DNA from 2 places in the Variovorax sp. dw_954 genome. Region 1 is predicted to be linked to the other one. Evidence: predicted binding sites of a transcription regulator. Region 1 holds the regulator's gene; the other holds the start of a gene.
The links. The regulator sigma-54, encoded in region 1, starts transcription at its own class of promoters, with help from an activator protein. The targets are predictions, from matches to a motif close to TGGCANGNAANCTGCTTT.

Region 1 (4,240 bases):
AACTGTTTCGGCCGATGCCGAAATAGCTGACGCCCGCCTCGCGCATCGTCTCCGGCTCGTAGAGATTGCGCCCATCGAAGATCACCGGCGCTTTCATCACCGCCTTGAGCCGCTCAAGGTTGGGACTTCGATAGGCTTTCCACTCGGTCACGATGACCAGCGCGTCGGCACCTGCCAACGCGGCCATCGGGTCGGTCGCGTACTCGATGCGGTCGATGCACTCCGGCGCATCGGCAAAGTCCTGCGGCAGCACGCGCTGGGTCTCCTGCACCGCCACCGGGTCGTGCGCCACGATGCGCGCGCCGGCGCGGGCCAGCGCACCCAGCAACACGCGGCTCGGCGCCTCGCGCATGTCGTCGGTGTTGGGCTTGAAGGCCAGGCCCCACACGGCGAAGGTCTTGCCATGGAGATCATTGCCGAAGCGCTCGAATATCTTGCGCACGAGGACGTGCTTCTGCGCGTCGTTGACCGCCTCGACCGATTCCAGCACCTGCAGCCGCTGCCCGTATTCACCCGCGGAGCGCATCAGCGCCTGCACGTCCTTCGGAAAGCAACTGCCGCCGTAACCGGTGCCCGCGTACAGGAAGCTGTAGCCGATGCGCGGGTCGGAGCCGATGCCCTGGCGCACCATCTCGATGTCGGCGCCCACCTTGTCGGCCAGGTTGGCCAGCTCGTTCATGAAGCTGATGCGCGTGGCCAGCATCGCGTTGGCCGCGTACTTGGTGAACTCGGCGGACTTCACGTTCATCACGCGCATGCGCTCGTGGTTGCGGTTGAAGGGCGCGTACAGCTTGCGCATGGCGGCGAGCGCGTCTCGGCCATCGTCGTTGTCATCCACGCCCAGCACGATGCGGTCGGGGCGCATGAAATCCTCGACGGCCGCGCCTTCCTTCAGGAACTCAGGGTTGCTGACGACGGCAAAGCGCTGGTCGGCCATGCCGCGCTTCGTAAGTTCGTCGCGGATGGCCGCGCCGACTTTCTCCGCGGTGCCCACGGGCACGGTCGACTTGTCGACAATGACCTTGAAGGCGTTCATGCTGCGCCCGATGCTGCGCGCCGCGGCCAGCACATATTTCAGGTCGGCGCTGCCATCTTCGTCGGGCGGCGTGCCGACCGCGATGAACTGCACGTCGCCATGCGCCACGGCCGCCTCGACGTCGGTCGAGAAGGTCAGGCGTTTGGCGGCCACGTTCGAGTGCACGAGGTCGGCCAGGCCGGCCTCGTAGATGGGGATGCCGCCGCTGTTGAGCGTCTGGATCTTGACCGGGTCGAGGTCGAGGCAGAAAACGTGGTTGCCGAGGTCGGCCAGGCAGACGCCAGTGACGAGCCCGACATAGCCGGTGCCGATGATGGTGATGTTCATGGATGCGAAATCAAATCGACCTGCGGCAATAGGCAGCACGCCGAAGCAAGCGATGGGTTTTCAGGCACTCACCGAACTGGGTCTTGGACCAGTTCGCGGAGTTCCTATGGGCGACTTGAAACAAGTCCGGGCCGCCGGGACAAGATTGCGTGTGGTTGGAGGCGTAGCGCCCATCCGCGCAGTGACTACCGAGTTATAGCGGTCGCTAACAATTATGTCTAAATGTATTGTAGCGGCACAGCGCGTGCCGGCCCGCGCATCCCCTGTGAGCGACATGAAAGCTGCAAACGCAACCAAGCCACAACTTGACGAAAGTTAGCGACTTTTGCGGAGGCCTAAGCGGTTGCAACATTGCACTGCAACGCTGGGACGCACTACAAAGCCTTGCGTAAATTCGCCGGCGCGATCCGCAGTGCTTCGCGGTACTTCGCCACCGTCCGCCGCGCGCACTCGATCCCCTGCTCCTTGAGCATGTCCGAGATCTGGCTGTCCGACAGCGGCTTCTTGATGTTCTCGCTCGTCACGAACTGCTTGATCAGCGCCCGCACCGCCGTGCTGGACGCATTCCCGCCGGTCTCCGTACCCAGCGCCGACCCGAAGAAGTACTTGAGTTCCACCGTGCCGTAGGGCGTCGACATGTACTTCGCGGTCGTCACGCGGCTGATCGTCGACTCGTGCAGCCCGAGTTCGTCGGCAATCTCGCGCAACACCAGTGGCCGCATTGCCAGTTCGCCGTGCACGAAGAAGTTCTTCTGCCGCTCGACGATGGCGTTGCTTACGCGCAGGATCGTGTCGAATCGCTGCTGTATGTTCTTGATGAACCAGCGTGCCTCCTGCAGCCGCTGCGACAGCGCCTGGCTGCCCTCGCCCTTGTGCGCCTTCAGCGCACCGGCGTAGATGTCGTGCACGCGCAGGCGCGGCATGACGTCGGGGTTGAGCATGACGCGGAACCTGAGCGTGGCGCCGCGACCGGTGCGCGTGACGATCACGTCGGGCACGACCACGTTGCGCTCCACGTCGACGAAGCGGCGGCCCGGCTTGGGCTCCAGCCGCGCGATGAGCTGCATCGCCGCGCGCACCAGTTCCTCGTTGCTCTTGGTGAGCGTGGCCAGGCGCTTGAAGTCGCGGCGGGCCAGCAGGTCCATCGGCAATTTGCAGATGGCGATGGCGACCTTGCGCACCTGCTCCTCGTCCTCGGCTTCATCGGCACGCGCCAGCGCGCGCAACTGGATCGCCAGGCATTCGCCCAGGTCGCGCGCACCCACGCCGACCGGCTCCAGGCTCTGCAGCAGGCCCAGCGCCATCTGGAAGCGATGCACCAGTTCGTCGAACTCGTCGTTGTCGTTGCCGGCCAGGCCCGAGGCCAGCGCAGGCAGCGAGTCCTCCAGGTAGCCGTCGTCGTTGAGCGACTCGATCAGGAAACTCAGCGCGGCGCGGTCGGTCTCGTCGAGGCGCAGGCCCAGGGCCTGGCGGTGCAGGAAGGCCTGCAGCGACTCCTGGCTGCGCGCCAGCTCGGTGGCGTCGGCGCGCTCGTCGCCGCCCAGGTTGTTGGCGCGCGCGGGGGCGTCGCCGCCCCATTCGCTGTCGTCGGGCACCATGTCGACAGTGCCGTCGCCGCCCCAGTCGGGCTCGCTGTCGGAGACGCCGTCCGCGGTCGCATCGGCGGTGGCGGAATCCGCCTCGCTCGACGCGGTGGCGGAGGCAGGGCCGTCCGCGCCGTTGGCGATCGGTGGGGTGGCGAAGTCGTCGTCACGCGGCGGCGGCGCGTCGGCGGCTTCGAGGCCGAACTCCTCGCGCACAGCCTCCTCCGCGGTGCGTTCGAGGAACGGGTTGTCGTCGAGCATCTGCTCGACTTCCTGGCTCAGTTCCAGCGTCGACAGTTGCAGCAGCCGGATCGACTGCTGCAATTGGGGCGTCAGTGCCAGGTGCTGCGATACGCGCAGCGACAGGCCTTGCTTCATGCCGAAGGCCCCTACATTCTGAAATGCTCGCCGAGGTACACCCTGCGTACCTCCGCGTTGTCGACGATCTCCGAAGGCGTGCCTTGTGCCAGCACTTGCCCGTCGCTGATGATGAAAGCGTGATCGCAGATGCCCAGCGTCTCCCGCACGTTGTGATCCGTGATGAGCACGCCGATGCCGCGCCCCTTCAGGAAGCTGATGATCCGCTGGATCTCGATCACGGCGATCGGGTCGATCCCCGCGAAGGGCTCGTCCAGCAGGATGAAGCGCGGCTGCGTGGCCAGCGCCCGCGCGATTTCCACGCGCCTGCGCTCGCCGCCCGACAGTGACAGTGCCGGGGAATCGCGCAGATGTTCGACGCGCAGGTCGCTCAGGAGCTCGGTCAGGCGCTCCTCGATGCGCGCCTTGCCGAGCGGCACCCGCTTGCCGTTGGCATTGGTCTCGAATTGCAGCTCCAGCACGGCGCGCACGTTCTGCTCGACCGTGAGCTTGCGGAAGATCGAAGCTTCCTGCGGCAGGTAGCTCAGGCCCATGCGCGCGCGGCGGTGGATCGGCATGTGCGCGATCGGCTCGCCGTCGATGGTGATGTCGCCGGCATCGGCCCGGACCAGCCCGACGATCATGTAGAAGGACGTGGTCTTGCCGGCGCCGTTGGGGCCCAGCAAGCCGACCACTTCGCCCTTCTGCACGCCGAGCGACACGTCCTTGACCACCATGCGGCTGCCGTAGGACTTCTGCAGGCCGCGCGCGTCGAGGCGGCTGCCGTTGCCGGGGACCGCCGTGACGGCGCCCCCACCCGACCCGAGCAAGGGCTCGCCGCCTGTGTCGATCAGGGCGTTGTCGTTGCGCATCACGGGGGCGCTTCCCCACCGAGCGTGGTGGTGGAGCGCAGGCCGGCGCCCGGGGCCGGCGCTGG
Region 2 (4,240 bases), on a different contig from region 1:
GTCCGTAGATCTCGCGGTTCTTCGCGATTTCCTTGAGCGCGATCTCCAGTTCGTAGACCTGGTCGTTGCGGGCCTCGTCCACGCGCGGCGCCTGGCTCGTCGGGCCGATGAACATGCCCGAGAACAGGTACGACAGCGACGGATGGTTGTGCCAGTACAGCAGCAGGCTGGCGAGCAGTTCGGGCCGGCGCAGGAAGGGGCTGTCCGCCGGCGTGGCGCCGCCCATCACGAAGTGGTTGCCGCCGCCGGTGCCGGTGTGGCGCCCGTCGGTCATGAACTTCTCGGCCGAAAGGCGCGTCTCGAAGGCCGCGTTGTAGAGGAACTCGGTGTGGTCGACCAGTTCCTTCCAGTTGTTGGCCGGGTGGATGTTGACCTCGATCACGCCGGGGTCGGGCGTGACGGCCAGCACCTTCAGGCGTGGATCGCGCGGCGGCGGATAGCCCTCCATGACGATCTTCACGCCAAGCTGCGTGGCCGTGGCCTCGACGGCCGCGACCAGGTCGAGGTAGTCCTCCAGGCGGGCCAGCGGCGGCATGAAGATGTAGAGCACGCCGGAGGCAGCGCCGACCTTTTCCGCAGCCGGGCCGTTGGCGCGGCGCGGGTCGCGAACTTCCACGCACAGTGCGGTGCGCGTGACCCAGTGGGCCGACTCGCCTCGACGTGGCTGGCGGGTTCCGTCCGCGATGCTGGCATCGAAGGGCGAGGGCTTGCCGGAGCCCTGCATCTTCAGTGCCGTGCCCGCTGCGGGCGGCGTGCCGAAGGCATAAGGAACGGACGCCAGGTCGCCGGTTCCACTGCCGGGCGTGGTGGCCGGTGCATAGGCCGTGCCGCGGCCTGCCCCATTGGCGGATGCGTATGCCGTGCCGAGGCCTGCGCCGCTCGCGGGTGCGGTCGCGGTGGCGGCATAGCGTGCCTGGTACTGGGCCGCCGTCGGCAATGCGGCGCGGGGTGCGGTCGGGTCGCGGTCGACCAGGTAGGGGTAGTCGCCCTTGCTCGCCCACGGTTGCGAATCGAGCGGCAGGCGGTAGCCCATCGGCGAGTCGCCCGGAATGAGGAACAGGCGGTCGTCGCGCAGGAACCAGGGGCCGGTCTTCCAGCCGGGGCCTTCGAGCGGCGGTGCATCGCTTTCCGCGCTGGCTGGTTCGATCGGCAGCATGTAGCCGATGACCGCGTCGAGCTTCTGCGTGAACACGCGGCGCAGGCGCACGCGTTCCATCTCGTCTTCGAGCTTGGACTCGAACACGTCGACGTTGACCGGCAGGCGACGTTCGCGCCAGAGGTAGTAGTAGACGTCTTCGTAGCCGGGCTGGATGAAGCGCTCGGTCAGGCCCAGCTTGTGGGCCAGCACGGTGGTGAAGCGGCGTGCGTCTTCGCTGGTGTAGTGCGTGGGCACGCGCTCGTCGGCGAACAGTTCGGGGTCGTGCCACAGGCGCTGGCCGTCGGTGCGCCAGAAGATCGACAGGGCCCAGCGCGGCAATTGCTCGCCCGGGTACCACTTGCCCTGGCCGAAGTGCAGGAAGCCGCCGTCGCCGTATTCGGCGCGCAGCTTGTGCACGAGTTCGGTGGCATAGCCGCGCTTCGTGGGGCCGAGCGCGTCGGTGTTCCACTCGGGCGCGTCGCGGTCGCTGGTGGCCACGTAGGTGGGCTCGCCGCCCATGGTCAGGCGCACGTCGCCGTCGACCAGGCGCTTGTCGACCGCCTCGCCGAGCTTGAGCACATCGGCCCATTGCTCGTCGGTGTAGGGCAGGGTGACGCGCGGCGATTCGTAGATGCGCGTGACCTTCATCTCGTGGCCGAAGTCGACCTCGGCATCGTCGACCACGCCTTCGATGGGCGCGGCGCTCGATGGTGTGGGCGTGCAGGCGAGAGGGATGTGGCCTTCGCCGGCCAGCAGGCCGGAGGTGGCGTCGAGGCCGATCCAGCCGGCGCCCGGCAGGAATACTTCGCACCAGGCGTGCAGATCGGTGAAGTCGACGGTGGTGCCGCTGGGGCCGTCGAGCGCCTTCACGTCCGGCGTGAGCTGGATCAGGTAGCCGGAGACGAAGCGCGCGGCCAGGCCGCAATGGCGCAACAGTTGCACCAGCAGCCAGCCGGAGTCGCGGCAGGAGCCGCTGGCATTGGTCAGCGTTTCTTCCGGCGTCTGCACGCCGGGCTCCATGCGGATCAGGTAGTTGATGTCCTTCTGGACCTGCTGGTTGATGCCGACCAGGAAGTCGATGGTGCGCTGTTCCTTGCGGTCGACCTTGGCGAGGTAGGCCTTGAACAGCGGCGTGGGTTCGTCCTTGACGAGGTAAGGCGCGAGCTCTTCTGCCTGCGATTCCGTGTACTTGAACGGGAAGTTTTCCGCTTGCGGCTCCAGAAAGAAGTCGAACGGGTTGTAGACCGCCATCTCGACGACGAGGTCGACGGTAACCTTGAACTCGCGCGTCTTTTCCGGGAAGACCAGCCGTGCCTGGTAGTTGGCGAACGGGTCCTGCATCCAGTTGACGAAATGATCGGCTGGCTCGACTTGCAGCGAATACGAGATGACGTTGCTGCGGCAATGCGGCGCGGGCCGCAGTCGCACAACCTGCGGCCCCAATTGCACGGGGCGGTCGTATTTGTAGTGGGTGACGTGGTGGAGCGCGGCGTGAATGGACATGTTTTGAAGTGTCGTGAAGGGGCGCCAGTGGCGCACGCATACTAGCCCACAAGCAAGCAATTAACGCGCCAAAGCGCGAAGGGACGGAGTGGGAAACGTGGGGCGGAAGAGACGTTGATGGAGGCCGTCGGGGAGGAACAAGACACCGGCCAGCGCCGCCCGTGGGCCTTTGCCGCGATGGCCGGGTCGGTGCTGGGCGCCGCGCTGCAACTGCAGCAGCGGGAACTGTGGGCGCTCGCGGTTTATGCGGCGATGGCATTGGCAGCGTTGTTTGCCTTGTGGGTCTTGCAACGCCTGCGCCATCGGGGTGCCCGTGCGACCGGGCTGCTCGCGCTGCTCTTGGGGGCCGCCCTGGCCTTTGGCCTGGCCGGTACGCGAGCCGTGCTGTATGCCGATGGGGCGCTGGATCCGGACATCGAGGGGCGCGACGTGGAAGTGGTCGGGGTCGTCGCGCAGATGCCGCAGCGGGGCGAGGGCGCCTTGCGTTTTCGGCTCGATGTCGAATCGGCACGCTGGGTGGGCAGGGAGGCGCCTTCGACCGGGCCTGCTGGATGGCCCACGAAACTTGCGCTCGGCTGGTACGCCGAGAACACGGGCCTGTGGGGCCGGCCCGTGCGAGACGAGAACCAGGCCCCGGCGCCCTCGATGCCGGCTGAACTGCACGCGGGCGAACGCTGGCGCATGACGGTTCGACTGCGTGCACCGCACGGCAACCTCAACCCGCACGGCTTCGACTACGAGTTGCTGATGTGGGAGCAGGGCGTTCGCGCCGCCGGCTATGTGCGTGCCGGCAGCAACGACGCGCCGCCCATGCGCCTGGGCATGACGTGGCAGCACCCGGTAGAACGCGCCCGCGAGTGGGTGCGCGACGCGGTCTTCGAGCGGGTGGCCGACAAGCGATCGGCCGGCGTCATCGCCGCGCTCATCACCGGCGACCAGAGCGCGATCGACCGCGCCGACTGGGACATCTTCCGCGCGACGGGCGTGGCGCACTTGATGAGCATCTCGGGACTCCACATCACCATGTTCGCCTGGCTGGCCGCGGCGCTGGTGGGAGCGCTGTGGCGGCGCAGCACGCGCTGCATGCTGCTATGGCCCGCGCCGCAGGTTGCGCTGGTCGGCGGCGTGCTGCTGGCCGCGCTGTATGCGCTGTTCAGCGGCTGGGGCGTGCCGTCGCAACGCACGGTGAGCATGCTGGCGACGCTGGCGCTGCTGCGCCTCACCGGCCGGCGGTGGCCGGCGCCGAACCTGTGGCTCTGCACCTGCGCGGTGGTGGTCGCGCTCGACCCCTGGGCCTTGACGCAGGCCGGCTTCTGGCTCAGCTTCGTCGCGGTGGGGGTGCTGTTCGCGACCGATGCGGGTGAGTCGCCGGCCGGCAGGACGAGCTTCGTGGCGCGCCTACTGCGCATGCTGCGCGAGCAATGGGTGGTCACGCTCGCGCTGGCGCCGCTGACCTTGCTGCTGTTCCAGCAAGTCTCGCTGGTCGGGCTGCTGGCCAACACCTTCGCGATCCCATGGGTGACGCTGGTGGTGACGCCGCTGGCGATGCTGGGCGTGGCCATCCCACCTTTGTGGGATGTCGCCGCCTGGACCGTGCAG

Region 2: a site for sigma-54 is predicted at 2,695-2,712, ahead of HB681_RS04370 (transglutaminase family protein). Genes of this name have one in related genera too.

Annotation. Positions count from the first base shown of each region.
Region 1 covers NZ_JAAVVD010000010.1:48,439-52,678, forward strand. Annotated here, with positions in the region: gene HB681_RS16995 (UDP-glucose/GDP-mannose dehydrogenase family protein) at 1-1,363, opposite strand, end outside; gene HB681_RS17000 (RNA polymerase factor sigma-54) at 1,738-3,324, opposite strand; gene lptB (LPS export ABC transporter ATP-binding protein) at 3,336-4,178, opposite strand; gene lptA (lipopolysaccharide transport periplasmic protein LptA) at 4,175-4,240, opposite strand, start outside.
Region 2 covers NZ_JAAVVD010000002.1:260,272-264,511, forward strand. Annotated here, with positions in the region: gene HB681_RS04370 (transglutaminase family protein) at 1-2,641, opposite strand, end outside; gene HB681_RS04375 (DNA internalization-related competence protein ComEC/Rec2) at 2,759-4,240, shown strand, end outside.